2 regions of the Streptomyces sp. NPDC107559 genome follow, and region 1 is predicted to be linked to the other one. Evidence: riboswitches for the same ligand, from Rfam matches in the RefSeq annotation. Region 1 holds a riboswitch; the other holds the start of a gene.
What was found. A riboswitch is a leader RNA that binds a small molecule or an ion and turns the genes downstream of it on or off. The one in region 1 is predicted to bind glycine.
Positions count from the first base shown of each region.

Region 2: another riboswitch for glycine. It lies ahead of gcvP (aminomethyl-transferring glycine dehydrogenase); the one in region 1 lies ahead of gcvT (glycine cleavage system aminomethyltransferase GcvT).

Region 1 covers NZ_JBVKBD010000021.1:72,993-88,184, reverse strand. Annotated here, with positions in the region: gene ACZ7OY_RS38260 (L-serine ammonia-lyase) at 1-922, opposite strand, end outside; gene glyA (serine hydroxymethyltransferase) at 1,009-2,271, opposite strand; gene gcvH (glycine cleavage system protein GcvH) at 2,286-2,663, opposite strand; gene gcvT (glycine cleavage system aminomethyltransferase GcvT) at 2,772-3,890, opposite strand; glycine riboswitch at 3,964-4,071, opposite strand; glycine riboswitch at 4,072-4,173, opposite strand; gene ACZ7OY_RS38240 (AAA family ATPase) at 4,425-5,099, shown strand; gene ACZ7OY_RS38235 (enhanced serine sensitivity protein SseB) at 5,200-6,003, shown strand; gene ACZ7OY_RS38230 (enhanced serine sensitivity protein SseB C-terminal domain-containing protein) at 6,199-6,987, shown strand; gene ACZ7OY_RS38225 (ABC transporter permease) at 7,309-8,316, shown strand; gene ACZ7OY_RS38220 (ABC transporter substrate-binding protein) at 8,385-10,184, shown strand; gene ACZ7OY_RS38215 (ABC transporter permease subunit) at 10,295-11,293, shown strand; gene ACZ7OY_RS38210 (ABC transporter ATP-binding protein) at 11,290-12,387, shown strand; gene ACZ7OY_RS38205 (ABC transporter ATP-binding protein) at 12,411-13,652, shown strand; gene ACZ7OY_RS38200 (hypothetical protein) at 13,796-14,359, opposite strand; gene ACZ7OY_RS38195 (M1 family metallopeptidase) at 14,755-15,192, shown strand, end outside.
Region 2 covers NZ_JBVKBD010000014.1:224,665-239,856, reverse strand. Annotated here, with positions in the region: gene ftsR (transcriptional regulator FtsR) at 1-379, shown strand, start outside; gene ACZ7OY_RS33205 (bifunctional nuclease family protein) at 476-949, shown strand; gene ACZ7OY_RS33200 (MerR family transcriptional regulator) at 1,193-1,837, shown strand; gene ACZ7OY_RS33195 (DNA polymerase IV) at 1,895-3,352, shown strand; gene ACZ7OY_RS33190 (PRC-barrel domain-containing protein) at 3,614-3,985, opposite strand; glycine riboswitch at 4,101-4,196, shown strand; gene gcvP (aminomethyl-transferring glycine dehydrogenase) at 4,377-7,262, shown strand; gene ACZ7OY_RS33180 (TOBE domain-containing protein) at 7,435-7,854, opposite strand; gene ACZ7OY_RS33175 (ABC transporter ATP-binding protein) at 7,929-9,020, opposite strand; gene ACZ7OY_RS33170 (ABC transporter permease) at 9,124-9,981, opposite strand; gene modA (molybdate ABC transporter substrate-binding protein) at 9,978-10,802, opposite strand; gene ACZ7OY_RS33160 (molybdopterin-dependent oxidoreductase) at 11,012-11,500, shown strand; gene ACZ7OY_RS33155 (LysR family transcriptional regulator) at 11,546-12,490, shown strand; gene ACZ7OY_RS33150 (TOBE domain-containing protein) at 12,536-12,931, opposite strand; gene ACZ7OY_RS33145 (hypothetical protein) at 13,037-13,579, opposite strand; gene ACZ7OY_RS33140 (APC family permease) at 13,708-15,192, opposite strand, start outside.

The sequences.
Region 1 (15,192 bases):
CGCCCGGGACGAAGTTGATGTAGTAGTGCAGCACCGCGGGGATGATGCCGGCCGCGCCGTTCGTCGGGGCGGTGACCACCCGGCCGCCGGCCGCGTTCTCCTCGTTCACCGCCATCGCGTACAGCGTGATCCACTCCATGGAGTGGGCCAACGGGTCGCCCGCCGCCCGCAGCTGACGTGCCGTCTTCGCCGCCCGGCGGCGTACCCGCAGACCGCCCGGCAGGATGCCCTCGCGCGACATGCCGCGCGACACGCACGCCTGCATCGTCCGCCAGATCTCCAGCAGCCCGGCCCGGATCTCCTCCTCCGTACGCCAGGCGCGCTCGTTCTCCAGCATCAGGGAGGAGATCGACAGGCCGGTCTCCCTCGTCAGCCGCAGCAGCTCGTCACCGGTACGGAAGGGGTACTTCAGGACGGTGTCGTCGAGCTTGATGCGGTCCGCGCCCACCGCCTCCTCGTCGACGACGAAGCCGCCGCCGACCGAGTAGTACGTCTTCGTCAGCAGCTCCGCGCCCGAGGCGTCGTACGCCCACAGCGTCATGCCGTTCGCGTGGTACTCGAGGGTCTCGCGGCGGTGCAGGACCAGATCGTCGTCGAAGGAGAACGGGATCTCGTGCTCACCGAGCAGCCGGAGCCGTCCCGCCTCCTTGATCTCCTCCACCCGGGCGTCGGCCCGCTCCACGTCCACCGTGCGCGGCGAGTCGCCCTCCAGGCCGAGCAGCACCGCCTTCGGGGTGCCGTGGCCGTGGCCGGTCGCGCCGAGCGAGCCGTACAGCTCGGCGCGTACGGACGCGACGGAGGTCAGCAGGCCGTCGCCACGCAGTCTGCGGGCGAACATGCCTGCCGCGCGCATCGGGCCGACCGTGTGGGAGCTGGACGGGCCGATGCCGATCGAGAACAGGTCGAAGACCGAGACGGCCACGGTGACTCCTCAGAACGGGGGTGGAACAAGGGGTGGGGCACCGCGCTCACCTCTTCAGTGTGCGCGCGGTGCCCCGTATTGCGGTACTACTGCCCCAGGGCGGGGTACAGCGGGTGCTTGGCGGCCAGGGCATCGACCCGGGCCTTCAGCGACGCGACGTCGTACGACGGCTTGAGCGTCTCGGCGATCACGTCCGCGACCTCGGTGAAGTCCTCGGCCGTGAAGCCGCGGGTGGCGAGCGCGGGCGTGCCGATGCGCAGGCCCGACGTCACCATCGGCGGCCGCGGGTCGTTCGGGACCGCGTTCCGGTTGACCGTGATGCCGACCTCGTGCAGCCGGTCCTCGGCCTGCTGGCCGTCCAGCTCGGACTCGCGCAGGTCGACCAGGATCAGGTGGACGTCCGTACCGCCCGACAGGACGTTCACGCCGGCCGCACGGGCGTCCGGCGCGGTGAGGCGCTCGGCGAGGATCTGCGCGCCCTCGATCGTACGCTGCTGGCGCTCCTTGAAGTCCTCGCTCGCGGCGACCTTGAAGGAGACCGCCTTGGCCGCGATCACGTGCTCCAGCGGACCGCCCTGGAAGCCCGGGAAGACCGAGGAGTTCAGCTTCTTCGCGAACTCCTTCCTCGCCAGGATGATGCCGCCGCGGGGGCCGCCGAGGGTCTTGTGCGTGGTGGAGGTGACCACGTCCGCGAACGGGACCGGGTTCGGGTGCAGCCCCGCCGCGACCAGGCCCGCGAAGTGCGCCATGTCGACCCACAGGTAGGCCTCGACCTCGTCCGCGATCCGGCGGAACTCGGCGAAGTCGAGCTGCCGCGGGTACGCCGACCAGCCCGCGATGATCACCTTGGGGCGGTGCTCCTTGGCGAGCCGCTCGACCTCGGCCATGTCGACCAGGCCGGCCTCGTCCACGTGGTACGCGACCACGTCGAACTGCTTGCCGGAGAAGTTCAGCCGCATCCCGTGGGTCAGGTGACCGCCGTGGGCCAGGTCCAGGCCGAGGATGGTGTCGCCGGGCTGGGCCAGCGCGAACAGCGCGGCCTGGTTGGCGGAGGCGCCCGAGTGGGGCTGCACGTTGGCGTACTCGGCGCCGAACAGCTCCTTGACCCGGTCGATGGCGATCTGCTCGGCGACGTCGACGTGCTCGCAGCCGCCGTAGTAGCGGCGGCCCGGGTAGCCCTCGGCGTACTTGTTGGTCAGGACCGAGCCCTGCGCCTCCATCACCGCGACCGGCGCGAAGTTCTCGGAGGCGATCATCTCCAGGGTGGACTGCTGGCGGCGCAGCTCGGCGTCGACCGCGGCGGCGATGTCCGGGTCGAGCTCGTGCAGGGGCGTGTTCAGAAGCGACATGTGTCCGTGACTCCTCAGCCGGCGGAAAAGGCGGTGTACTCGTCGGCGGAGAGCAGGTCGGCCGGCTCACCCGTGACGCGCACCTTGAACAGCCAGCCGCCCTCGAAGGGCGCCGAGTTCACCAGCGACGGGTCGTTCACCACGTCCTCGTTGACCTCGGTGATCTCGCCGGCGACCGGGGAGTACAGGTCGCTGACCGACTTGGTCGACTCCAGCTCGCCGCAGGTCTCGCCCGCGGCCACCGTGTCACCGACCTCCGGGAGCTGTACGAAGACGACATCGCCGAGCGCGTTGGCCGCGTGCTCCGTGATGCCGACCGTCGAGACGCCGTCCTCGGCGCCCGACAGCCACTCGTGCTCCTTGCTGTAGCGCAGCTGCTGGGGGTTGCTCATGGCCTGAATTCTCCTGTACGCGGGGAAGTGCTGCTGAATGGGGGACAACGGGAACCGCCGCTGAGCAGCGGAAAGTGCGCGGTGTCACATGTGGACCGCGCCCAGTGTCTACTTCTGGCGCTTGTAGAAGGGCAGAGCCACGACCTCGTACGGCTCGTGAGTGCCCCGGATGTCCACGCCGACTCCCGGCGCGCCCGGCACCGCGTGCGCCGCGTCGACGTACGCCATGGCGATCGGCTTGCCCAGCGTGGGGGACGGCGCGCCCGAGGTGACCTCGCCGATCACCTCGCCGCCGGCGACGACCGCGAAGCCGGCGCGCGGGATGCGGCGGCCCTCGGCGACCAGGCCGACCAGGACCCGCGGCGGGGTGTCCTGGGCGCGGGCGGCCGCCTCGGTCAGCGCCTCGCGGCCCACGAAGTCACCCTCCTTCTCGAACTTCACGACCCGGCCGAGACCGGCGTCGAAGGGCGTCAGGGAGGTGGTCAGCTCGTGCCCGTACAGCGGCATGCCCGCCTCCAGGCGCAGCGTGTCCCGGCAGGACAGACCGCACGGGACCAGCCCGACAGGCGCGCCCGCCTCGGTCAGCGCCTGCCACAGCCGCTCCGCGTCGGCCGGGGCCACGAACAGCTCGAAGCCGTCCTCGCCGGTGTAGCCGGTGCGCGCGATCAGCGCGGGGACGCCCGCGACGGTGCCGGGCAGGCCCGCGTAGTACTTCAGGCCGTCGAGGTCGGCGTCGGTGAGCGACTTGAGGATGCCGGGGGACTCCGGGCCCTGCACGGCGATCAGCGCGTAGGCGTCGCGGTCGTCGCGGACCTCGGCGTCGAAGCCGGCCGCCCGCTCCACCAGCGCGTCGAGCACGACCTGCGCGTTGGAGGCGTTGGCGACGACCATGTACTCGGTCTCGGCCAGCCGGTAGACGATCAGGTCGTCCAGGATGCCGCCGTCGGCCTGGCAGATCATGGTGTAGCGGGCGCGGCCGACGCCGACGGAGGCGATGTTGCCGACCAGGGCGTGGTTCAGCAGCTGCGCGGCCTGCGGGCCGGTCACCGTGATCTCACCCATGTGCGAGAGGTCGAACAGACCGGCCTTCGTGCGCACCGCGGTGTGCTCGTCGCGCTCGGAGCCGTAGCGCAGGGGCATGTCCCAGCCGGCGAAGTCGGTCATGGTCGCGCCGAGCGAACGGTGCAGGGCGTCGAGCGCGGTGTGACGGGGTGGCGTGCTGCTCATCGGACGGTCGTCTCCCAATGCGATGGGTCCCCCGCGCGGGAGCGAATCCGAGCACGGGGAAGGGCGAGGTCGTTCCTCCCCATCTGTCATCGGAACCTGAGAGGTTCGTCGTGACCACTCGGGGACACGACTTGCACCTTGGGTGGGACCGCTGTCACAGCGGTCCGCTTTTCAGATGTGCCTCGCCCACGCGGTAACGGTGCCTGAGAGATTCAAGGGAGGGACTTGCTCCTTCGGCGCCCCGGGCAGCACGGCTGCCCGGGAACTCTCCCGCGCGGATTCAAACGGCCGGTATGCAGTTGGCGCGCACATCATTGCACGCCTCGTCGCGCCGGGGGCAGGCCCTCCTCGCCTCGCCGGGGCACGGGCCCGCCGTGCCCGCGCCCCGGGGGTGCGCCCGGCGCGCCCGGCCGGGGGGCGGGCCGCCGCTGTCACCGGCTTGTGGCGGAACGCGCACGAAATCCCGAAGCGCCACGCATTACCTTCTCTTTACGCTCAGTGGGGAAAGGACTTACCTGACCCCAGGGGAGGACGATCACGGTGAACAGGATCACGGCGTATGTGGCCGGCTCGGCCGCCGCACTGCCCGAGCAGAGCGCCGCCCCGGCGGTCGAGACGCGCGCCCCGCGGCCCGCACCGGTCGTCCGCGATCTGCGCGAGCGCTCCGGGCACAGCCCGCACGGCCTGGTCTTCGGCCCCCACGACCTGGTCGTGGTCACCGGCCTGCCCGGCAGCGGCAAGTCCACGCTGATGCGGCGGGCGGTACGGGGGGTCGGCGTCGACTCCCAGGACACCCGCGACCGCTGGGACGACCGGACGCCGCGCTTCCTGCCGTACGCCGTCTACCGCCCGCTCGTCCGCCTCGCCCACTACGCCGGGCTGCGCAGGGCGCTGCGCGCGGGCGGGGGAGTCGTCGTGCACGACTGCGGCACCCAGGCCTGGGTGCGCGACTGGCTGGCCCGCGCGGCCGGCCGCCGGGGCGGCGCCCTGCACCTGCTGCTGCTCGACGTCACCCCGTCCGCGGCGCTGGCCGGGCAGCGCGACCGGGGCCGCGGTGTGTCGCGCTACGCCTTCCTGCGCCACCGCCGCGCGGCCGCCCGACTGCTGCGCGCCGTGGAGCGGGGCGAACTGCCCCGGGGCTGTGCCTCGGCCGTCCTGCTGGACCGGGACGCGGCGGACGTCCTGCGCCGGATCGACTTCGCCCCCTGACCGGTGCCGCCGCCGATCCGTCCCGGGGACGATCCCGTGCGGGGGCCCGTACCGGTTAGCCTTTCAGCCACAGCAGTGGTTCCCAGCAGGCGGTAGAGCGATGGACTTCCCGGCGGACCTTCCCGCGGACCTTCCCGCGGGCTTTCCCGCACAGGCGCACCCCCATCCGCACGGCGGATGGCCCGGCAACGAACTGGAGGAGGTGCTCTCCGCCTCGGTCGGCGTCCCGACGGCCGGCGGGCGGATCGTCGAGGTCCTCGGCCGCAGCTTCGTCTGGGTGCCGCTGCCCAACGGCGGCGGCCCGCACAGCGGCCCCCTCGACCTGCCCACACTGGAGATCGAGGGCCAGGTGTACGTGCCGGTCTTCAGCTCCGAGGAGCAGTTCCGTCAGGTCGTCGGGCCGCACATGTCGTACACCGTCGCGCCCGCCGTGGAGTTCGCCCGCGGGCTGCCGCCGCAGGCCGGCCTCATGGTGAACCCCGACGGCGTGGTGGGCATCCCGCTGCCGCCGCCGGCCGTGGCGGAGCTGTGCCGCAGCGGGCGGACCCCGCTGGACGGGTTCGCGAGCGGCGGCCGGGTGCGGCTGTTCGAGCCGGACTGGCAGGACGACCCGGTGGACTTCCTCGCCGCGGCATCGGCCGAGTTCGCGGAGACCGGGGTCGTGCTGACGGCCCGCCGCGCCCTGGCCGAGGTCGAGACCGGCGACCCCGTGCTGTTCGTCGGGGTCGAGCTGTCCCGGTGGGAGGGCGACCTGCGGGTCCTGCCGATGGACGCGCTCGGCCGGGCACTGGCCCGGGCCGCCGTCCGGTGGCCGGTCAACCTCGTCCTGCTCGACGTGGTCGAGGACCCGGTGACGGAGTGGATGCGGGAGCGGGTGCGCCCGTTCTACCAGCGCGGCCACTGACGGCGGACGCGGACACCGGCCACCGGACAGCGGCTGTCGCCCACCGGACACCGACGACCGGCCACCGGCCCCGATGTCCCCCGGCCGTCCCGGCCGCTCCGCAACAACCTCCGAACTCCTGGGCGGCTGTTGCCGACTCCGCCGCCTAAGGTGGTTTCATATCCAAGGCCACGTTTCTCGAAGGGGCGGTAAAGGGTGAGCGCGAGCGGCACTGCCGCGACCGGGCAGGTCGAGCACATGCTGCGCCAGGTGACGCCCGGGCGTTACGACGCCTACGAGGCGCTGCTGCGTGCGCTCGCGACCCCGTCCTCCGGCCAGGTCTGGATGCTGCTGTGGCACGGCCAGGCCGGCTCGCCCGACGCCCAGTACGGGAACATGGAGGTCGACGGCTACGGCTACGCGCCGTGCGTCACCTCCGCCCAGGAGCTCTCGGCCAGTGGCTGGAACCGTTCGTACGAGGTCGTGGACGGCCTCGACGTGGCCCGCACCCTCTACCCCGACCACTTCGGCCTCTGGCTGAACCCGCACGCCCCCGGCGGCGGGCTCGGCATCCCCTGGCTCGACCTGCGGCGGATCGCCACGGGTCTGGAGCGCCAGCCGGCCGGTCCGCTGCGGCTGTCGGAGCCGGGCATCGAGATCCCGCAGTTCTACGCCCTGCTCGCGCAGAACGCCCATCGCACCCCCGCGGTGCGCGCGCTGCGCCGCGCCTGGGTGCAGCCGACGCTCGGGGCTCCGTACCTGGTCATCGGTCTCGACGTGTACGACACCTCGCCGGCCGCCGTCGACTCGGTGCGGGCGATGATGCAGCAGTCCATCGGTGCGGTGCCGGACGGGCTGCCGGTGTCCACGGTGGCGATGTCCGACGAGCACGATCCGGTCGTGATGTGGATGCGGGCGGGCGCGCGCCCCTTCTACGACCGTGAGGCCCACGTGCAGGCACCGGCGGGCGGGTACGGATACCCGCCCGCACCCGGCCGCTACTGACGGGCCGTCATCTCAAGGCCGCGGTGGCGCGCAGTGGAAGGGTCTCGTCTGCGCGCGTAGATCAGGGCGTAAAAGCGTGAAGTGTCCCAATTTTCTGAACTCGTCCGCGTCCGACCCCCGTTACCCACTGTCCGGATAACGGAACCCTCTTGGTGGCATCACGTTTACGCATCCATTGGCCGCCAAGTCTGGCGACCGATCGCCCGGGCATTGAAGACTCCCAGACCAGGGGAGTTTCGCCCCTGTGTACGACGGACTGATCACGCCGCTACCGCGGCAAGTGTGGGCCGGCTACCGCCGGTTGAGAGGGGTCCCTGCCAGATGACGGCACCATTGCACGAGCCGACCGCGGATGCGGCCCCGAGCGCGGCCGAAGAAGCGGCGGTCGCCACCGCCGACGCCAAGGCCGTACAGGGTCGTTCCCTGGGCCGGATCGCCTGGGAGCGCCTCAAGCGGGACAAGCTCGCTCTGACGGGCGGCATCGTGGTGCTCGTGCTCATCGCGATAGCCCTGCTCGCTCCGGTGATCACGAGCCTGGTCGGGCAGGACCCCGACGCGTACCACGAGAACCTGATCGACCCGCTGTTCGGCACGCCCACCGGCTCTCTCGGCGGCCTGAGCGGCGACCACCTGCTGGGCGTCGAGCCGGTCAACGGCCGCGACATCTTCGCCCGCATCCTCTACGGTGCCCAGATCTCGCTCCTGGTGGGCTTCCTGTCGGCCGTCGTGGCCGTCGTCCTCGGCACCGTCCTCGGCATCCTCGCCGGTTTCTTCGGCGGCTGGGTCGACTCGCTCATCAGCCGGGTCATGGACGGTCTGCTGGCCTTCCCGCAGCTGCTCTTCATCATCGCCCTGGTCTCGGTCATGCCGAACGACATGCTGGGCCTGCACGGCACCGGCGTGCGCGTCTTCGTGATGATCCTGGTCATCGGCTTCTTCGGCTGGCCCTACATCGGCCGCGTGGTGCGCGGCCAGACCCTCTCGCTGCGTGAGCGCGAGTACGTCGAGGCCGCCCGCTCGCTGGGCGCCGGCCAGTTCTACATCCTGTTCAAGGAACTGCTGCCCAACCTGGTCGCGCCGATCATCGTGTACACGACGATGATGATCCCCACGAACATCCTCACCGAGGCCGCGCTCAGCTTCCTGGGCGTGGGCGTGAAGCCGCCCACGGCCTCCTGGGGCCAGATGCTCTCGAACGCGATCGACTACTACGACTCGGACCCCATGTACATGGTCGTGCCCGGCGTAGCGATCTTCATCACCGTTCTGGCCTTCAACCTCTTCGGTGACGGCGTGCGTGACGCGCTGGACCCGAAGGCGTCCCGCTGAACCGCCGTACCCCAAGCGTCCCGTGGCCTCACACGGGGTCTCTCATCAAATCCGGAGGATCCGAGATCGTGACTACCCAACGCACCTCAGGGCGGCGTAAGCAGGCTTTGGCCGCTGTCGCCGCGGCGGCTGCGCTGCTGACCACGGCGGCGTGCGGCGGCGGTGGCGGCACCGACGACAACGGCGGTTCCAAGAACGGCGCCGCCGGCTTCGACGCCGCGAACAACAAGATCGCTCAGGCTTCGCTCGCCAAGAAGGGCGGCACGCTGAAGTTCGGTGGAGCCCAGGACGCCGACTCGTGGGACACCACGCGTGGCTACTACGGCTTCATGTGGAACTTCGCGCGCTACTACAGCCGCCAGCTCGTCACGGGCAAGACGGAGCCCGGCAAGGCCGGCGCCGAGGTCACCCCGGACCTCGCCACGGGTCTCGCCAAGGTCACGGACGCCGGCAAGACCTACACCTACACGCTGCGTGACGGCGTGAAGTGGGAGGACGGCAAGCCGATCACGTCCAAGGACGTCAAGTACGGCATCGAGCGCGTGTGGGCGCAGGACGTGCTGTCCGGCGGCCCCGTGTACCTGAAGGACGTCCTGGACCCGAAGGGTGCCTACAAGGGCCCCTACAAGGACACCTCCGCGGACAAGCTCGGCCTGAAGGCGATCGACACGCCGGACGACAAGACCATCGTCTTCCACCTGCCGACGGCGAACTCGGACTTCGAGGAGATGCTGGCCCTGGTGTCGGCCTCCCCGGTCCGCCAGGACATGGACACCAAGTCCAAGTACGGCCTGCACCCGTTCTCCTCGGGCCCGTACAAGTTCGAGTCCTACGCCCCGGGCAAGGACCTGACCCTGGTCCGCAACACCTCCTGGGACCAGGCCTCGGACCCGATCCGCAAGGCCTACCCGGACAAGATCTCGGTCAAGTTCTTCTCGAACGCCAACGACCTGGACCAGCGTCTGATCAGCGGTGACCTGGACCTGGACCTGAACCAGACCGGCATGTCGCCGCAGGGCCGCACCACCGCCCTGAAGCAGCACAAGGACAACCTGGACAACCCGGTCTCCGGCTACGTCCGTTACGCGGTCTTCCCGCAGAGCGTGAAGCCGTTCGACAACGTCGAGTGCCGCAAGGCCGTCATCTACGGCGCCGACCACGTCTCGCTGCAGACCGCGCGCGGCGGCCCGGTCGCCGGTGGCGACATCGGCACCAACATGCTCCCGCCGTCCGTCGCGGGCGCCGAGGGTCAGAGCTACGACCCGTACGAGCTCAACGGTGCGAACAAGAGCGGCAACGAGGCCAAGGCCAAGGAGGCCCTGAAGGCCTGCGGCAAGCCGAACGGCTTCTCCACCACCATCGCGGTGCGTAACAACAAGCCGGTCGAGGTGGCCACCGCCCAGTCGCTCCAGGCGTCGCTGAAGAAGATCGGCATCACCGCCGAGATCGACCAGTACGACGGCTCGCAGACCACCGGTATCATCGGCAGCCCCGCCAACGTGGCCAAGAAGGGCTACGGCATCATCATCATGGGCTGGGGTCCCGACTTCCCGTCCGTCCAGGGCTTCGGTCTGCCGCTGTGGGACAGCAAGTACATCCTCGACAGCGGTAACTCGAACTACGCGCTGATCAAGGACAAGGCCATCGACGGCCTGTTCGACCAGTACGTCACGACGCTGGACGACGCCGGCAAGACCAAGATCTCGACCGAGATCAACCACAAGGTCATGGAGGGCGCGTACTACCTGCCCTTCGTGTTCGAGAAGTTCATCAACTGGCGCGGTAGCAACCTGGCGAACGTGTACACCACCGACGGTTACAGCGGTATGTACGACTTCGTCAACCTCGGCCTGAAGTCCACGAAGTAAACCCGGCACACCCGCCGAACGGCACGAAAGGCAGGTGAAGGCCGGCGCGGCGTGATCGCGGGCCACCGGACGACCTCCGGTGGCCCGCGGTCCGCAGCGGGCCGAGAGCTGTGCTCGCTTACCTCATCAGGCGGCTCTTCGCCGCCGCAGTGATGCTCGTGGTCATCATCATGGTGGTCTTCGGCATCTTCTTCCTTGTCCCCAAGTGGGCAGGCGTCGACGTCGCCACGAGCTTCGTGGGCAAGCAGGCGGACCCCGCGGCCGTCGAAGCCGTGCGGGTGAAGCTGGGCCTGGACGACCCGATCTACCTTCAGGTCTGGGAGTTCTTCAAGGGCATCTTCACCGGTCGCACCTACGCGGCCGGCGGCGATGTCACCCACTGCGCCGCCCCGTGCTTCGGCTACTCCTTCCGCAGCGAGCAGGCCGTCTGGCCGGTGCTCACCGACCGCTTCCCGGTGACCCTGGGTCTCGCGCTCGGTGCCGCCGTCCTGTGGCTGGTGCTCGGTGTCTCGGCGGGTGTCCTCTCCGCGCTCAAGCGGGGCACCCTGTGGGACCGCGGCGCGATGGTCGTCGCCCTCGCGGGTGTCTCCCTCCCCATCTACTTCACGGGCATGCTCGCCCTGGCCGTCTTCGTCTTCGGACTGAAGTGGTTCGACGGCGAGTACGTACCGCTCGACCAGAGCTTCACCGGCTGGTTCGGCGGCATGATCCTGCCCTGGATCACCCTCGCCTTCCTCTACGCGGCGATGTACGCCCGGATCACCCGCGCCACCATGCTGGAGATCCTCGGCGAGGACTACATCCGCACCGCCCGCGCCAAGGGCCTGCGTGAGGGCACCGTCATCGGCAAGCACGCCATGCGCTCGACGATGACCCCCATCCTGACCATGCTCGGCATGGACCTCGGCGCCCTCATCGGCGGCGCGATCCTGACCGAGACCACGTTCAGCCTGCCCGGCCTCGGCCAGGCGGTGCTCAACGGCATCAAGAACCAGGACCTGCCCATCATCCTGGGCGTCACCCTGGTCACCTCGCTGGCTGTGCTGATCGCCAACCTGCTGGTGGACGTCCTGTATGCCGTGATCGACCCTCGAGTGAGGCTTTCATGACCGAACTCAGCAAGAGCGGCGCGGCCGTGGGCGAGCCCACGTCCGCCTCGCCCGCTCCGAGTTCCTTCCTCGAAGTGCGCGACCTGAAGGTGCACTTCCCGACCGACGACGGACTGGTCAAGTCCGTCGACGGGCTCAGCTTCAAGCTGGAGAAGGGCAAGACGCTCGGCATCGTGGGCGAGTCGGGCTCCGGCAAGTCGGTCACCTCGCTCGGCATCATGGGTCTGCACACCGCGGGCCAGTACGGCAAGCGCAAGGCGCAGATCTCCGGCGAGATCTGGCTGGACGGCACGGAGCTGCTGTCCGCCGACCCCGACCACGTGCGCAAGCTGCGTGGCCGGCAGATGGCGATGATCTTCCAGGACCCGCTGTCCGCGCTGCACCCGTACTACACGATCGGTCAGCAGATCGTGGAGGCGTACCGCACCCACCACAAGGTGGACAAGAAGACCGCCAAGCGCCGGGCCGTCGAGATGCTCGACCGGGTGGGCATCCCCCAGCCGGACAAGCGTGTCGACAGCTACCCGCACGAGTTCTCCGGCGGTATGCGTCAGCGCGCGATGATCGCGATGTCGCTGGTCAACAACCCCGAGCTGCTGATCGCGGACGAGCCGACGACCGCCCTGGACGTGACCGTCCAGGCGCAGATCCTCGACCTCATCCGTGACCTCCAGAAGGAGTTCGGCTCCGCGGTCATCGTCATCACCCACGACCTGGGCGTCGTCGCCGAGCTGGCCGACGACCTCCTGGTGATGTACGGCGGCCGCTGCATCGAGCGCGGTCCGGCCGAGAAGGTGTTCTACGAGCCCCGCCACCCCTACACCTGGGGTCTGCTCGGCTCGATGCCGCGTCTCGACCGTGACCAGCAGGAGCGCCTCATCCCGGTCAAGGGCTCCCCGCCCTCCCTGATCAACATCCCGTCCGGCTGCGCCTTCAACCCGCGCTGCCCGTACGCGGACGTCCCCAAGGACAACGTCACCCGCACGGTCCGCCCCGAGCTGACCGAGGTCGGCGGCCAGCACTGGGCCGCCTGCCACATGTCGCAGGAGCAGCGGGAGCGTATCTGGACCGAAGAGATTGCGCCGAAGCTGTGAGCGAGAATCCGAAGGACGCAGCGGTGACGATTCCCGCGCAGAGCACGGGCAGCGAGGCCGCCGGCAAGTCCGGCGACCGCGAGGTCCTGCTGAAGGTGACCGGGCTCCAGAAGCACTTCCCGATCAAGAAGGGCCTGCTCCAGCGGCAGGTCGGTGCGGTCCACGCGGTCGACGGCCTCGACTTCGAGGTCCGCGCTGGTGAGACGCTCGGCGTGGTGGGCGAGTCCGGCTGCGGCAAGTCGACGATGGGCCGGCTGATCACCCGGCTGCTGGAGCCGACCGGCGGCAAGATCGAGTTCGAGGGCAAGGACATCACGCACCTCGGCGTGGGCGGCATGCGTCCGCTGCGCCGCGATGTGCAGATGATCTTCCAGGACCCGTACTCGTCGCTGAACCCGCGCCACACCATCGGCACGATCGTCGGCGCTCCCTTCAAGCTCCAGGGCGTCGAGCCCGAGGGCGGCATCAAGAAGGAAGTGCAGCGGCTGCTGTCGGTCGTGGGCCTCAACCCCGAGCACTACAACCGCTACCCGCACGAGTTCTCCGGCGGCCAGCGCCAGCGCATCGGCATCGCCCGCGCGCTCGCGCTCAAGCCGAAGCTGGTCGTGGCCGACGAGCCGGTCTCCGCGCTCGACGTGTCGATCCAGGCGCAGGTCGTCAACCTGCTGGACGACCTCCAGCAGGAACTGGGCCTGACGTACGTGATCATCGCGCACGACCTCTCGGTCGTCCGGCACGTCTCGGACCGGATCGCGGTGATGTACCTCGGCAAGATCGTCGAGCTGTCGGACCGCGACGCGCTGTACAAGGCGCCGATGCACCCGTACACCAAGGCGCTCATGTCGGCCGTGCCGATCCCGGACCCGGCGCGCAAGTCGGCCAAGAGCGAGCGCATCCTGCTCCAGGGCGACGTGCCCTCGCCGATCTCGCCGCCGACCGGCTGCCGGTTCCACACCCGGTGCTGGAAGGCGACGCAGGTCTGCAAGACCACCGAGCCGAAGCTCGTCGAGCTGAAGCCCGGTCAGCGGGTCGCCTGCCACCACCCGGAGAACTTCGAGGACCAGGCACCGCAGGACACCGTGCTGCTGACCGTCGCCAAGGCGGCGGCCGAGCTGGTGGCCGACGAGGTCCTCGCCGAGTCGGCGGAGACGTCGGCGGCGGTGGCGGCCGAGGTGGCCGAGACGGCCGAGGCGGCCGCCCCGGAGTCCGAGGCACCGACGGCGGAGGCCGGCGAGTCCGAGGCGCCCAAGGGCGCCCAGGACTGACGCAACCTCAAGGGGCCCTTCCTGCTGCACGCGCAGCAGGAAGGGCCCCTTTCGGTTTTCCCCGTTTCCGCGTTCCCCCGTTTCCCCCGTGGAATTGCGGTCCGATGGTTCAGCCGTCAAATTCCCGTTTGTTTATCGGTGAATTACGGCTTCGGAGTGCAGGGGTGCTTGGCCACGCACTCCGCGAAGAACGGGTTGGTCCAGATGACGTCGATGACGCCGTAGTCCTTGTTCACGACGATCCTGCAGTTCGCGCCGTAGTGTTCCTTGCGGATGTTGAACCGGCGGTACTCGACCTTGGGCGTGACGTAGCCGTAGTTCTTGGACTTGACCCTCAGGGTGTCCGTGACGGTGATGCCCTTGGTGGTCGTCTTGGTCACGTTGTGGTCGAACTTCGCCTCGACCTTGCCGATTCCCCAACTCACGCTGGCGCTGCCGCCCACGGTCCAGCTGGTCGAGCGGCTCGTGGTGGTCTTGAGCGCGTACTTGAGCGTCGAGGTCGCACCGGCGTTGTACTTGCCGGCGGTGGAGCCGATGTTCCTGTAGTACGGCGTGCCGTACTTCTCGATGGTGATGAAGGAGTCGGTTCCACAGTTCCTCTGCGGTGCGTTCGCAGCGGCGGAGGCGGCCGCCGGAATCGCCACGGACGCGCCGACCAGGAGTGCCGTGGTCGCGACGACCCGGCCGGCTGTTCCGAACTTGTTCATTCTTTTACCCCGTGTTTTCTTGTGGGCGCTCGCGCCTCATTGCGCTTCGCGCCGGCGAAGCAGAAATTACTCAGCGGGAGTGGTACCCACAAGCGCTTCTCGTGAATGTCGGGGATTCAGTCTCAAGGAATCCTCAATTCTGTTTTTCGAGACTCTCGGCGGCACTCCTGGTATGCCGGATTTCTCCGACCTGTGGGGTGGGCGAAAGGGTCCCTCTTCGCCCCGAAACGGTCAATCCCTTGACGACGTGTGACCTGCACCACGCGATGAAGGGCCGTCAGGTCTCAACTCGCGGTGACACGTGACGAGTTGGCAAAGTCATGGACATGCTCAACCGGGAGCCCGCAGAGTCGGTCATGTCCGTTTGATCGGAACATGACCCGAAGGGACGACCTATGGCGCTCTCCCGTTCGGCACGACTGGGGGCCCTCGCGACCGCGGCGGCCTCCCTCCTCGTCATCGCTGCCTCTCCCGCCCCCACCCCCGGCGCGGACGGCATCGGCGACACCTACTTCCCGCAGCTCGGCAACGGCGGCTTCGACGCCCGCCACTACGACCTCGACGTGGCGTACGACCCGGCCACCGGCCGCCTGGACGGCCGTACGACCCTCACCGCCCGCGCCACGCAGAACCTCTCGTCCTTGGACCTGGACCTCCAGAAGCTGACGGTCACGAGCGTCGAGGTGAACGGCAGACGCGCCCGGTTCACGCGCGAGGCCGACGAGATCCGGATCACCCCGCACGACGCCCTGCGCAAGGGCCGCACCTTCACGGTCACCGTCACCTACGGCGGCGTTCCCGAACCCCTGGGCGGGCCCATCGTGTTCGGCTCG
Region 2 (15,192 bases), on a different contig from region 1:
CGGCTCCACCGCGGCCCGGATCGGGCGGGCCGAGCTGCTCGCCGCCGCGGAGGTCGGCGAGCGCGAGCTCGAGGAGTGGCAGTCCTACGGGCTCATCACCCCGCTGGAGGGCGGCGTGTACGACGCCGAGGCGGTCACGGTCGCCTCGCTCGTCATCGAGCTTGGGCGGTTCGGGATCGAACCCCGCCACCTGCGGCTCATGAAGGCCGCCGCCGACCGTGAGGCCGGCCTGGTGGACCAGGTGGTGGCCCCGCTCAAGCGGCACCGCAACCCGCAGACCAGGGCACACGCCGAGGACCGTACCAAGGAGCTCGCGGGGCTCACGGTGAAGCTGCACGCGGCGCTGGTACAGACCGCTCTCGGGGTGCGGCTGCCCTGAGAGCGGGGCGGACCCAGGGCCTTCCGGACGGCGTGATCGGGCGCCCGTTCCCGGCCCGACTACCCAAACATCCCGGGCACGGCCTAGGGTTGCTGTGTGAACGAGCTCGATGTCGTAGGTGTCCGGGTCGAAATGCCCTCCAACCAACCGATCGTGCTCCTGCGCGAAGTGGGAGGCGACCGTTACCTCCCTATCTGGATCGGGCCGGGGGAGGCGACGGCGATCGCTTTCGCCCAGCAGGGCATGGCCCCCGCGCGACCGCTGACCCACGACCTGTTCAAGGACGTGCTGGAAGCCGTCGGCCAGGAGCTGACCGAAGTGCGCATCACGGACCTGCGTGAGGGCGTCTTCTACGCGGAGCTGGTGTTCGCGAGCGGGGTGGAGGTCAGTGCCCGACCGTCCGATGCCATAGCGCTGGCACTGCGTACCGGGACGCCGATCTACGGCAGCGACACGGTCCTGGACGACGCGGGGATCGCGATCCCGGACGAGCAGGAGGACGAGGTGGAGAAGTTCCGCGAGTTCCTCGACCAGATCTCACCCGAGGACTTCGGCAGCAGCAGCCAGTAGGCGCTGCACGGGCGCGTCGCGCGGATCGGGTGGCGCGGCGCGGCGCGGCGGCGGCAATTGCCAGCGGCCAGTGAGTGCGTCCTGCGGCTCCCCCCGAGAGCATTCGGCTAGCCTTTCCCCGCGGTGGGGTACGGGAAACCACTCCTAGGGTGATTATCACTCGGCGTGCCGAGTGTGGCGATCGTTGACGCACCCCTGGTGACTGCCTACCGTCGAGGAGGCAGGTCAAGGACGGAGGTCGGCGTGAGCAGCAGCGGCGGCGGTATGGCTGGGGGTGCCCCGGGACGCGGTTTCGGGGCGAGCGGTCCGTACCCGCTTCACGGCGACGCGGCCGACCATGCTCCGCACCGACCTTCGGCAGTGCCGAGCAGCGGAGGGGCGACGTCCATGACGTCCGAGCAGATCGGCTACCGGGGCCCGACGGCCTGCGCGGCCGCCGGCATCACCTACCGGCAGCTCGACTACTGGGCCCGTACCGGCCTGGTCGAGCCGAGCGTGCGGCCTGCCCACGGGTCCGGGACACAGCGGCTGTACAGCTTCCGCGACGTGGTCGTCCTGAAGATCGTCAAGCGGTTCCTCGACACCGGGGTGTCGTTGCAGAACATCCGTACCGCCGTGCGGCACCTGAAGGAGCGGGGCTTCAGCGACCTGGAGCGCATGACGCTGATGAGCGACGGCGCCACGGTGTACGAGTGCACCTCGCCCGACGAGGTCCACGCGCTGCTCCAAGGCGGGCAGGGTGTGTTCGGGATCGCCGTGGGCGTGGTGTGGCGGGACGTGGAGAGCGCCCTGTCACAGCTGCACGGGGAGCGGATCGACACCGGGGAGACCCTGGTCCGACCCAATCCGGCCGACGAGCTGGCGCGGCGGCGCAACCGGGCCGTCTGAGGTCCGCCCCGGCGCCGCGCGAGGGCATTGTCAGTGGCGTAGGGCAGCATCGGAGATGTGAGAACCGCGCCCACGATCCTGCATCTCGACATGGATGCCTTCTTCGCCTCGGCGGAGCAGGCGTCCAAGCCGAGCCTGCGGGGAAAGGCCGTCGTCGTGGGCGGGCTCGGGCCGCGCGGGGTGGTGGCGACCGCTTCGTACGAGGCACGGGTCTTCGGCGTGAACTCGGCGATGCCCATGGCCCAGGCCCGTCGGCTGGTGCCGAACGCGGCCTATCTCGTGCCCCGCTTCGGGTTCTACCGTTCGATCAGCGAGCAGGTGATGGCGCTGCTGCGGGCTCTGTCGCCGCTGGTGGAGCCGTTGAGCCTGGACGAGGCGTTCGTGGACCTGGAGGCCGGGGGAGCGGCCTGGGACGCCGGGTCGGCCCGCTCGGCGGGGGTGAAGCTGCGTGCCGACATCCGGGCGGTGACGGGGCTCACGGGGTCCGTGGGGGTGGCCGCGTCGAAGATGCTTGCGAAGATCGCCTCCGAGCAGGCCAAGCCGGACGGTCTGGTGCTGATCGAGCCGGGCACCGAGCGGGCGCTGCTCGGGCCCATGTCGGTACGGACCCTGCCGGGCGTCGGTCCCGCCACCGGCGACCATCTGCGGCGGGCCGGGATCACCACGGTCGACGAGATCGCCGGGGCCGGTGAGGACGAGCTCGTCCGGCTGCTGGGCAAGGCGCACGGCCACGCGCTGTACGCCATGGCGCTGGCGCGCGACGACCGGCCCGTGGTGGCCGAGCGGGAGGCCAAGTCGGTGTCGGTCGAGGACACGTACGACGTGGACATCCACGACCGGCTCAGGGTGGGGTTCGAGGTGGCGCGGCTGGCCGACCGGTGCGTGGGGCGGCTGCGCGGGGCGGGTCTGTCCGGGCGGACCATCGTGCTCAAGGTGCGGCGGTACGACTTCTCCACCCTGACCCGGTCCGAGACGCTGCGCGGCCCCACCGACGATCCGGCCGTCGTGCGGGAGGCGGCGGCCCGGCTGCTCGACTCCGTGGACACCACGGGCGGCGTACGGCTGCTCGGGGTGGGGGTGACCGGACTGGCCGACTACACCCAGGAGGACCTGTTCGCGCAGGCGGCCGGCGAACAGGCGGGCGCCGTGGAGCAGGAGGCGGCCGCGCACGAGTCCGTGCCGCAGCCGTCGGAACCGGTCGAGCGGCACTGGCCGGCCGGACACGACGTACGGCATGCCGAGTACGGGCCCGGGTGGGTGCAGGGCAGCGGCCTCGGCCGGGTCACCGTCCGGTTCGAGACGCCCGACTCGGCCCCCGGCCGGGTGCGGACCTTCCGGATCGACGACCCCGACCTGGAACCGGCGGATCCACTGCCACTGGTGCGGCGAAGACCGGTGGAGGCCGAGATCTCGGGAGCGGTCCGCGGCGCCGAGGAGGAGGATACGGCGGCCGAGGGGGAACCGCTGGACGAGGAGCCGTCGAGCGCTGGCGCTGCGGAGCACGCGGTCGGCTGACGGCGGGCTCGGGGGACCTGACGGGCGACGGGACGGAGTTCCGGCTGTCCGGAACGTCACGGGCCGGCCGGAGGCTCGGGGGAGTGCCGGTGCGGTGCGATCTCCGTCACCGGGCATCCGGTGCACGCCGATCGCCGTCGACGGCGACCAGGCAGGTCGGCAGGGGCGCCGAGGGGACCGCCTGTCTCCGGCGGGCGTGCCGGGCCTGGCTGCGGCAGCTCTCCAGGGGAACCGTGGGCCGGCGGGGTGCGGGCGGTGGCGTCAGGACTCGTCCGGGCCGGCCAGCTTGCCGAAGTCGTGGTCCGGGAAGGGGGGCGGGGCTGCGATGTCGAGGCCGTAGTGGTGGTAGAGCTGGAGTTCCTGTTCGGGGGAGAGGTGACGGCCGACGCCGAAGTCGGGGGCGTCCTTGATCAGAGTGCGGTCGAACGGGACGCGCAGTGCGCCCTCGACCAGTTCGCTGGGTTCGAGCGGAACGAAAGCGTCCCTCGAGAACAGACCGGTACGTATGGCTGCCCACTCCGGTACACCGGTGGCGTCGTCGAGGTACACCTCGTCGACGGTTCCGATCTTGGTGCCGTTGCGGTCGAACGCCTTGCGGCCGATCAGGTTGCGCGGATCGACATCGGTCTGCACGGTCCCTCCTCCAGGTCGCAAACTCATCCGTAAGCACTACAAAAGAGCACATTCAGGAAGGTGGCCACTCGAAAACTCCCGTGTTGAGGTCGCTGGTACTCTGGCAAGCGGCTGCTGACCCCGTGCGGGAGAGTCCTCCGGACAAAACCGGAGGCGCCGAAGGAGCAAATCCTCCCCGGAATCTCTCAGGCACACGTACCGCACGGACGAGGTCACTCTGGAAAGCAGGACGGGTGTCGACGACCCGCGTCCTCACCGACGGTGAAAGCCGGTGACCCCACTCCGGGCGATCCGGTGAAGCTCTCAGGTTGAGATGACAGAGGGGGAGGCCGTCGGGGTACCCACACCAGGGTGCCCCTCGCAGGTCGCGTCAGACCAGGAGGCCTCCGCAATGACCGCCCACCGTATTCCGCTCTCCGAGCTCGAACAGGGGATCCCGTTCGAGCAGCGCCACATCGGGCCCGACCTCGAGGCACGGGCCAAGATGCTCGCCCAGGTCGGGTACGGCTCGCTGGACGACCTCACGGCAGCCGCGGTACCGGATGTGATCAAGAACGCCGACGCCCTCGACCTGCCGGGCGCGCGCACCGAGGCCGAGGTGCTGGCCGAGCTGCGCTCCCTGGCCGATCGCAACCAGGTCCTCGGCTCGATGATCGGCCTCGGCTACTACGGGACCTTCACGCCGCCCGTCATCCTGCGCAACGTGATGGAGAACCCGGCCTGGTACACGGCGTACACGCCGTACCAGCCGGAGATCTCGCAGGGCCGCCTGGAAGCGCTGCTGAACTTCCAGACGACGGTCGCCGAACTCACCGGGCTGCCGACCTCGGGCGCCTCGCTGCTCGACGAGGGCACGGCCGCCGCCGAGGCGATGGCGCTGTCCCTGCGCATGGGCAAGAACAAGAAGGGCCTGTTCCTGGTCGACGCGGACGCGCTGCCGCAGACCATCGCCGTGATCGAGACCCGCGCCGAGCCGACCGGCGTCGAGGTGGTCGTCGCCGACCTCAGCGACGGCATCCCGGCCGAGATCGCCGAGCGCGAGATCAACGGCGTGCTCCTCCAGTACCCGGGCGCCTCCGGTGCCGTGCGCGACCTCAAGCCGGTCATCGACCAGGCCCACGAGCTGGGCGCGCTGGTCACGGTCGCCGCCGACCTGCTCGCGCTGACGCTGCTCACCTCGCCCGGCGAGCTGGGCGCGGACATCGCGGTCGGCACCACCCAGCGCTTCGGCGTGCCGATGGGCTTCGGCGGACCCCACGCCGGCTACATGGCGGTGCACGAGAAGTTCGCGCGCAGCCTGCCCGGCCGTCTCGTGGGCGTCTCCGTCGACGCCGACGGCAACCGGGCCTACCGCCTCGCCCTTCAGACCCGTGAGCAGCACATCCGCCGGGAGAAGGCGACCAGCAACATCTGCACCGCGCAGGTGCTGCTCGCCGTGATGGCGGGCATGTACGCGGTCTACCACGGGCCCGACGGTCTGAAGGCGATCGCCGGCCGCACCCACCGCTACGCCACGCTCCTCGCCGCGGGCCTCACCGCCGGCGGTGTCGAGGTCGTGCACGGCGCGTTCTTCGACACCCTCACCGCGCGGGTCCCGGGCCGGGCCGCCGAGACCGTGGCCGCCGCGCGCGAGCGGGGGGTCAACCTGCACCTCGTCGACGCCGACCGGGTGTCCATGTCCTGCGACGAGACCACCACGCGCGCGCAGCTTGCCGCCGTGTGGACGGCGTTCGGGGTCGAGGCCGACATCGAGGCGCTGGACGCGGTCACCGAGGAGGCCCTGCCGGCCGCGCTGCAGCGCACCGACGTCTACCTCACCCACCCGGTCTTCCACCAGCACCGCTCGGAGACCGCGATGCTGCGCTACCTGCGCAGGCTCTCCGACCGCGACTACGCGCTCGACCGGGGCATGATCCCGCTGGGCTCCTGCACCATGAAGCTGAACGCGACCACGGAGATGGAGCCGGTCACCTGGCCCGAGTTCGGCCAGCTGCACCCCTTCGCGCCCGCCGAGCAGGCGCAGGGCTACCTCACGCTCATCCGTGAGCTGGAGGAGCGGCTCGCCGAGGTCACCGGCTACGACAAGGTGTCCCTCCAGCCCAACGCCGGTTCGCAGGGCGAGCTGGCCGGTCTGCTCGCGGTGCGCGGCTACCACCGGGCCAACGGTGACGACCAGCGGACCGTCTGCCTGATCCCGTCCTCCGCGCACGGCACCAACGCCGCCAGTGCCGTCATGGCCGGCATGAAGGTCGTCGTCGTGAAGACCGCCGAGGACGGCGAGATCGACGTCGAGGACCTCCGGGCGAAGATCGAGCAGCACCGTGAGCAGCTGTCGGTGCTGATGATCACGTACCCCTCCACGCACGGCGTGTTCGAGGAGCATGTCGCCGACATCTGCGCGCAGGTGCACGAGGCGGGCGGTCAGGTCTACGTGGACGGGGCCAACCTCAACGCGCTCGTGGGGCTCGCCAAGCCGGGGCACTTCGGCGGCGACGTCTCGCACCTGAACCTGCACAAGACGTTCTGCATCCCGCACGGCGGCGGCGGTCCCGGCGTCGGCCCCGTGGCCGTGCGGTCGCACCTCGCGCCGTACCTGCCCAACCACCCGATGCAGCCCGCGGCCGGTCCGGAGACCGGTGTCGGCCCGATCTCGGCGGCCCCGTGGGGTTCCGCGGGCATCCTGCCGATCTCGTGGGCGTACGTCCGCCTGATGGGCGGCGAGGGGCTCAAGCGGGCCACGCAGGTGGCGGTGCTCTCCGCCAACTACATCGCCAAGCGCCTGGAGCCGCACTACCCGGTGCTCTACACCGGCCCCGGCGGTCTGGTCGCGCACGAGTGCATCATCGACCTGCGGCCGCTGACCAAGGCGACCGGCGTGAGCGTCGACGACGTCGCCAAGCGGCTGATCGACTACGGCTTCCACGCGCCGACGATGTCGTTCCCGGTGGCCGGGACGCTGATGATCGAGCCGACCGAGTCCGAGGACCTGATCGAGCTGGACCGTTTCTGCGACGCGATGATCGCCATCCGCGCGGAGATCGAGAAGGTCGGCGCGGGCGACTGGCCGGCCGGCGACAACCCGCTGAGCAACGCCCCGCACACCGCCGCCGCGCTCGGCGGGGAGTGGGAGCACGCCTACAGCCGCGAGGAGGCCGTCTTCCCGGCCGGTGTCTCGGCCGCCGACAAGTACTGGCCGCCGGTGCGCCGTATCGACCAGGCCTTCGGCGACCGGAACCTGGTCTGCTCGTGCCCGCCGCTGGACGCGTACGACGACTGAGCACCCGGCCGGCCCATGGGCCGGTGAAGGCCGGTCCGCCCGGTCCCCACGCCCCCGTCGAGGGGTGCGGGGACCGGGCGGACCGGGTTCGGGACTTCGGCACCGCCGCTCGGCGGCGGGCGCCAGGGGGCTCCTGTCCGGCCGCTACGGCCGGGCAGGAGCCCCTTCTGCGTCACACGGACGCGAGGGACACCTCGGTCGACTTGATCAGCGCGGTGACGGCCGAGCCCGCCGACAGACCGAGATCGGCCGCGGAGTCCCGGGTGATCGCCGCGGTCAGCACGGCACCGTCGACGGCGACCTTGACGGTGGCCATGGCGCCGCCCGCGGCGACATCCCGTACCGTGCCGGGCAGCCGGTTGCGGATGGACAGGCCCTCGACCGGCCCGGTGGCGAGGGCGACCTCGGTGGCCTTCACCAGGGCGTGCACCGTGGCGCCCGTCGTCAGGCGGAGCTCCTCGACGGCCTCCCGGGTGATCGCCGCGGTGAGGTCCTGGCCTCCGGCCAGCCGGATCCTCACCGTCGCCATGACCTCGCCCGGGGTGACGGCGGTGACGGTGCCGGGGAGCTGGTTGCGGATGCTCAGGCTCATGGGGGATGCCTCGCAGACGGTGGGTTCGTCGGGCGCTGGGCCTCGGGTGGCCCCACCGTAACCAGACGGGGGCGTCAGGCCGGGTATGCGTGCGTCTGCGTCGCCTTCACCGTCGCCCAGACCGATGCGCCCGGATGCAGATCGAGCTCGGCCGCGGCGACCGTGGTGACGTCCGCGGCGATCGGGAGTTCCCCGGTGAGGTCGGCCCGGATCCGGTCCCCGTGCGTCTCCAGGCCCGCGACCTCGCAGCGCCACAGGTTGCGGGCGCTGGCGCCGGTGGGACGGTCCCGGTACAGGGTCACCGCGTTCGGCGGGAACGCCACGAAGACCTCGCCCGACAGGATCTCGGTGGTGGTGACGGCGGGGCCGGCGTCCAGGCGGACCGTGTGCCCGTCGGACCGTCCCCGGTAGAGGTTCAGGCCGACCAGCTGCGCGATGTAGTCGGTACGCGGGTGACGGGCGATGTCGGTCGGGGCGCCTTCCTGGACGACGCGGCCGTGCTCGACGACGACCAGCCGGTCGGCCAGCACCATGGCGTCGAGCGGGTCGTGGGTGACCAGTACGGCGACGGCCTCGAACTCGGCGAGATGGCGGCGCAGCCGGCCCCGTACCTCCAGCCGGGTGCGGGCGTCCAGGGCGGCGAGGGGCTCGTCCAGGAGCAGCAGGCGCGGCCGGGTGGCCAGCGCGCGGGCCAGGGCGACCCGCTGGGCCTGACCGCCGGAGAGGCGGCGGGGCTTGGCGCCGGCGTGGTCGGCCAGGCCCATGCGGTCCAGCCACTGCGCGGCCAGGGCGCGGGCCTGCGCCTTGGAACTGCCCTGACAGCGCGGGCCGAAGGCCACGTTGTCCAGGGCCGTCAGGTGCGGGAAGAGCAGGTAGTCCTGGAAGACCACACCGACCGGGCGGGCCTCGGGGGGCGTGCCCTCCAGCGGGACGCCGTCCAGGCGCAGATGGCCGCCGGAGAGCGGGACGAGCCCGGCGAGCACGCGCAGCGCCGTGGTCTTGCCCGCGCCGTTGGGGCCGAGCAGGGCGACTACGTCACCGGGCGCGGCCGTCAGCGCGACGTCCAGGCGGAACGTGCCGCGGTCCACGAGGAGACGGGCGTCGAGGCCCTGGCCGTGTGTGCCCACGGGGGCGGGATGGACCCGGTCGGCGTCGAGGTCGGTCATGAGGCAATCGTCCGCCGGAGTCGGGGGAGATGGCAGGGGCGGGGTGGTGCAGGGCGGGGCCCTCGTGTCGCACGTCCCGCCGGCCCCACCGGTGTCGTCGCTGTCATGACGCGGTGATCCAACGGTCCCGCAGACCCGCCAGCACCGCGATCGACACGGCCAGCAGCACCAGGCTGAGGGCGATCGCCGCCTCCGGGTCGCTCTGGAGGGCCAGGTAGACCGCGAGCGGCATGGTCTGGGTGCGGCCCGGGAAGTTGCCCGCGAAGGTGATCGTCGCGCCGAACTCGCCGAGGGCGCGGGCCCAGGCGAGCACGGCGCCCGCCGCGATGCCCGGGGCGATCAGCGGCAGGGTGACCCGGCGGAACGCGGTGAAACGGGAGGCGCCCAGCGTGGTGGCCGCCTCCTCGTAGCGGGGGTCGGCGGCCCGCAAGGTGCCCTCCACGCTGATCACGAGGAACGGCATCGCCACGAAGGTCTCCGCGACGACGACGCCCGCCGTGGTGAACGGCAGGGTGATGCCGAACCAGGCGTCCAGCCACTGCCCGACGACCCCGTTGCGGCCGAGCGCGAGCAGCAGCGCGACACCGCCGACGACCGGGGGCAGCACGAGCGGCAGGGTGACCAGGGCCCGTACGAGGCCACGGCCGGGAAAGTCCGTACGGGCCAGTACCCAGGCCAGCGGGACGCCCACGACGAGGCTCGCCGCGGTCGCCGCCGTGGCGCACAGCAGGGACAGCTGGAGGGCCTGCCAGACCTCGGGGCTGGTCAGCTGCTCGGGCATGCCGCTCCAGGGCGCCCGGACGATCAGGGCGACCAGCGGCACCAGCAGGAACGCGAGGCCGAGCAGGGCGGGCAGCAGCAGGGGCAGGGGGACGCCCCGGGGGGCCGTCCGGACGCGGGCGGGCCGCGGACGCCCCCGAAGGGTGTCGCCCGCGGCACCTGCCTTGTCGCTCGGGGTCACGGCTTGAGGAACCCGGCCTCGCTCAGGACCTTCTGCCCCTCGGCGGACTGCACCAGCGCGATGAACGCCTTGCCGGCCTCCGCGTTGGGAGCGTCCTTGAGCAGGGCGATCGGGTAGTCGTTGACGGCGCCGGCGGACTCGGGGAACTCCACACCCTCCACCTTGTCACCCGCGGCGTGCACATCGGTCTTGTAGACGACCGCCGCGTCGGCCTCCTTCAGCTCGACCTTGGTCAGGGCGCTCTTGACGTCCTGCTCGTAGGAGACCGGGGTGAGCTTCAGCCCGGCGGCGTCGAGGGCCTTCTGGGCGGCGGCACCGCACGGCACCGTCTTGTCGCACAGGACGACCTTCAGACCGGACTTGGTGAGGTCCTTGAGGGAGGCGACCTTGTCGGGGTTGCCCGGCAGGGTCGCGATCTCCAGCTGGTTGCGGACGAAGGTGGCGGGCGTGGTGGCCGCGTCGTTCTTGTCCGTCACGATCGCCATGGTCTTGGGGCTGGCGGCGGCGAACACGTCGGCAGGGGCGCCGCCGGTGATGCTCGCGGCCAGCGTGTCGCTGCCGCCGAAGTTGAAGGTGACCTTCGTGCCCGGGTGCTCCTTCTCGAACTGCTCGCCCAGGGCCGTGAAGCTCTCCTTCAGCGAGGCGGCCGCGAAGACGGTCACCGTGCCGGAGAGCTTCGGCGACGCCGACGTCGAGGAGTCGGACTTGGCGGCCGAGTCGGAGTCCGAGCCGGAGGAGCAGGCGCTCAGTGCCAGCAGCGCGGCAACGCCCGCACCGGCGATCTGCAGGGTCCGGCGGGTCCGGCGTGCGGGACGGGTCATCACGGGTCTACTCCCTTGGCTGCTTCACGACAGGGTCCGGTGGACCCCTCCACGGTCTCTTTCGGACCGTGCCGCGATGATACTGCCGCATATGCGAGGCATAAGTCTCCTGTTGCATCGCATGATCTGTTGCGATACGGGGTTGTGCCGGGCATGTGCGTTTCCACAGGGCCCTGCGCCGGGTACCGTCAAGCGGGAGGTGGTGGCACGTGACGCTCGCGGAACTCTCCCTGACCGGCGACCTCGCCCGCCCGTCCCGGCTGACCGTGCCGGATCTCCTCCGCTGGCCCCAGCACCGGGTGCGGGTCGCCTTCGAGTGCTCCACCAGCGGTACGCAGTACCACCGGTTCACCGGCCCCCGCCTGTACGACGTGCTGTCCGACGCCGGTCCCGGCTTCGACCCGGTCCGGCGCAAGGACCGGCTGCGCTTCCTGATCGCCGTCACCGGTTCCGACGGGCACCACGCCCTGCTGTCCTGGGCCGAGATCGACCCCGACTTCGCCCACGCGCCCGTGCTGCTCGCGGTGAGCGTCGACGACGCCGCCCTGGACCGCGCCGGACCCCAGCTCGTCCTGCCGCAGGACCGCTGCGGGGCCCGGCACATCAGCGGCATCAGCGCGATCCGTGTCGACGGGGGCTACGACTGGCGGCAGCCGGTGCCCGCCGCACCCGGCCCCGGGTCGGCGGCGGCTTCGTGAACCGGACGCCCGCCGCCCGGCGGGTCAGGCGGAGGAAGGCCGCGCATGCTGCTGCGTCAGCTGGAGTACCTCGTCGCGCTCGCGCGTGAGCGCCACTTCGCGCGGGCGGCGGCCGCCTGCCATGTCTCCCAGCCCTCGCTGTCCGCCGCGATCCGCCGTCTGGAACACGTGCTGGGCGTGCCGGTCGTACGGCGGGGGCGACGGTACGAGGGCCTGACCCCGGAGGGGGAAGTCGTCCTGGCCTGGGCACACCGCATCCTCGCCGAGCGCGACGCGCTGCACCAGGAGCTGTCGATGCTGCGCGGTGGGCTCGCCGGCACGCTGCGGCTCGCCGTCGTACCCACCGCACTGCCCGTCGCCGCCCTGCTGACCACCCCGTTCTGCGACCGCCATCCGCGAGCCCGGGTCGCGCTGGAGTCGCTGTCCTCGGCCGACATCACCCAGGGGCTGAGCGGGTTCGAGCTGGACGCGGCGATGACGTACCTGGAGGACGGCGCACTGCGCGACGTGCGCCGGATTCCGCTCTACGAGGAGCGGTACGTGCTGCTCACCCCCGTCGGCGGCGCGCTGGGCGAGGCGCGCACGGCCCGCTGGTCCCAGGCCGCGACGCTGCCGCTGTGCCTGCTCGGCCCGCGGATGCGCAACCGGCGGATCATCGACGAGTGTTTCGCCGCCGACGGTGCCACGGCCGCGCCCGCGATCGAGTCGGACACCGTCGCCGGACTGTACGCGCACCTGCCCGGCGGCCGCTGGTCCAGCGTGATCTCGCACGCCTGGCTGCACATGTTCGGCGTCCCGGACGGCATGCGCGTGGTCCCGCTGGAGGGACCCGCGCACGGGCCGCGGGTCGGGCTGGTCGTCGCCCGCAGCGAACCCCCGTCGGTGCTGGCGGACGCGCTGGTCGCGGTGGCGCGGGAGGCCGGACTGCGCGGCGCGCTGGACGCGCTGCTGCACAGCTACCTGGGCCGGTCCGGCGCGGGGAGCCGTTGACGGCAGTCGGCTGTCCCGACGTGGCAATGGTGGGTTGTTGCCCGTTCAGACCCGGTCGATGTGCACGTTCGTCGACTTCACCCGGGCGGTGGCCTCCATCCCGACCTCCAGGCCCAGTTCCTCCACGGCCTCGCGGGTGAGCAAGGAGACCAGGCGGTGCGGGCCCGCCTGGATCTCGACCTGGGCCGCGACATCGCCGAGCTTGATCGCGGTGACGATGCCGGGGAACGCGTTGCGGACCGAGGTGTACGGGGCGTCCTCGTCGCCGCCGCCGGGCCTGGCCAGCGCGACGGAGAACGCGGCGAGGTCCTTCCCGTCGATGAGCCGGCGGCCGCTGTCGTCGCGGTGCGTGGTCACCCGGCCCGCGTCCGCCCAGCGCCGGGCGGTGTCGGGGCTCACGCCGAGCAGCCGTGCCGCCTGGCCGATTGTGTAGGACTGCATAGGCGTCACGATAGGGCCGGGCACCCGTCCCGGTGACCTGGGGTCGGCCGGCGGGCACGACGCGCCGTGCCGTCCGTGGCCGTCATCCGGTCCCGGCGCACCCGGTCAGAGGATTCCCGACCGTCTGAGCACGGCCCGCGCGGTCTCGTCGTCGATCTCCCGGCCCAGCCGCGCCAGCACCTCGGCACCCTCGCGCAGCGTGCCCCGTTCGAGCGACCGGCGGGCGCCGGTGTCCAGGTCGTGCCAGAGCAGCGGGTTGGCGGCCAGCACGCGGGGGTCGAGTTCCACCCGATGGCCGAAGGCGTCCCGCAGGACCAGGCGCGCGGAGACTCCCGGGCACTGCCGTACGTCCGTCAGCGCGTCGGTACGGACCAGGTGCCCGCGCATCGGGCCGCGCACCGCCAGCCAGCCGCGGCCCGCGGTGACGCGCTGCGGCAGGAGGGCCAGCAGGAGCACCGTGGAGAGGGCCGGCCACAGCAGGGCGCGCGCCGGTGTCAGGGTTCCGGCACCCCAGTCGAGCAGGAGGGACAGGCCGCACAGGACCAGGGCACAGCCCACCGCGTACCGGACGTCGGCGTGCCACCGCCGGTCGCCGTCCGGGAGCAGGGGCCGGAGGCGGGACGTGGTGAGCGGGGTGGTGGGAGCCATGAGGCCCACGGTAGGCGCGCGTCCCCGGGGGTGGGACCTGCGCTGACGCGGCCCTGACGCCGTACGGCCGGGTCCTTACGAGGTCCATACGCGTCCCCGCGGGACACGGGCGTCGGCGCGCGCCGCGCTCAGCCGGTGTGGACCCGGGGCCGTCGGTCGCGGTCCGGTTCGGCCTCGCGCAGCACCTCACGGGTGACCGGGGCGACCTCGCCCTGGCCGAAGAGGAAGAAGCGCAGGAAGTTGGCGAACGGGTTGCCCTCGGTCCACTCGAAGTAGATGTGCGGGGTGCACCCGGTCGAGTCGCGGACGTGCAGCAGCAGCGCGGCCAGTGCGTTGGGGATGGAGGCGGACTCCAGGGTCAGCACCCGGTAGCGGTTGTGCAGCACCTCCCCGCGGACGTTCAGGCCCGCCTCGAACTCGGACGGGTCCGTGACCGTGACCTCGACGAAGACGAAGTCCTCCCGGCTGGGGATGTCGTTGTCCTGGAGGATCTGCTCGATCTTGTCGCGGTACTCGGCCTTGTCCCGCCGGTCGGGCTCGTTGGCGATGAACCGGATCTTCCGGCTGGCCATGTCCCGGACGAAGCGGTCCGCCATGTCGTCCAGCGTCACGCTGGTCACGCGCAGCTCGAAGGCGCGCGCCAGCCGGGACAGCAGCGAGACGAGGATGATGCCGACGATGAAGCAGGCACCGATCTTGACACCGTCCGGACGCTCGATGACGTTGACGACCGTCGTGTAGAGGAACACCGCCGAGATGACCGCGAACCCGATGGTCCAGTTGCGCTGGCCCGCCTTGCGCGCGGCGATGGTCACGGCGATCGCCGCGGAACTGATGAGCACCAGCACACCGGTGGCGTACGCGCCGCCCTGGGCGTCGACATCGGCGTCGAAGATCCAGGTGACCAGGAAGCCGATCAGGGTGAAGACGATGACCATGGGGCGCACCGCGCGGGCCCAGTGCGGAGCCATGCCGTAGCGGGGCAGGTAGCGCGGCATCAGGTTCAGCAGGCCGGCCATGGCGGAGGCGCCGGCGAACCACAGGATGCAGATGGTCGAGGCGTCGTAGACCGTGCCGAAGGCGTTGCCCAGGTACTCGTGCGCGATGTACGCCAGGGCACGTCCGTTGGCCTGGCCGCCCGGCTGGAACTCCTTCTCCGGGATCAGCAGGGTGGTGATGAAGCTGGTGCAGATCAGGAAGCAGCTCATGATCAGGGCGGCGGTGGTGAGCAGCTTCTTGGTGTCCCGGATCCGGCCGGTCGGTCGTTCCTCCGTGTCGTCCGGGTCGCCCGAGACGTGCGGCATCACGGCCACTCCGGTCTCGAAGCCGGAGAGGCCGAGCGCGAGCTTGGGGAACACCAGCAGGGCCACGCCGACCATGGCGAAGACGTTGCCGTGCTCGGCGGTCAGGGCGTGCGTCCAGTCGGTGACCACGTGTCCTGCGGTGGCCACGTGGTAGAGGCCGGAGATCACGACGACGACGTTCAGGGAGAGGTAGATGCCCACCAGGACGACGGCGACGCCGATCGCCTCCAGGAAGCCCTTGAGGAACACCGCGCCGAGCAGCGCCAGCAGGAACAGGGTGATCACCATCTGCTTGTCGTGCAGGGCGCT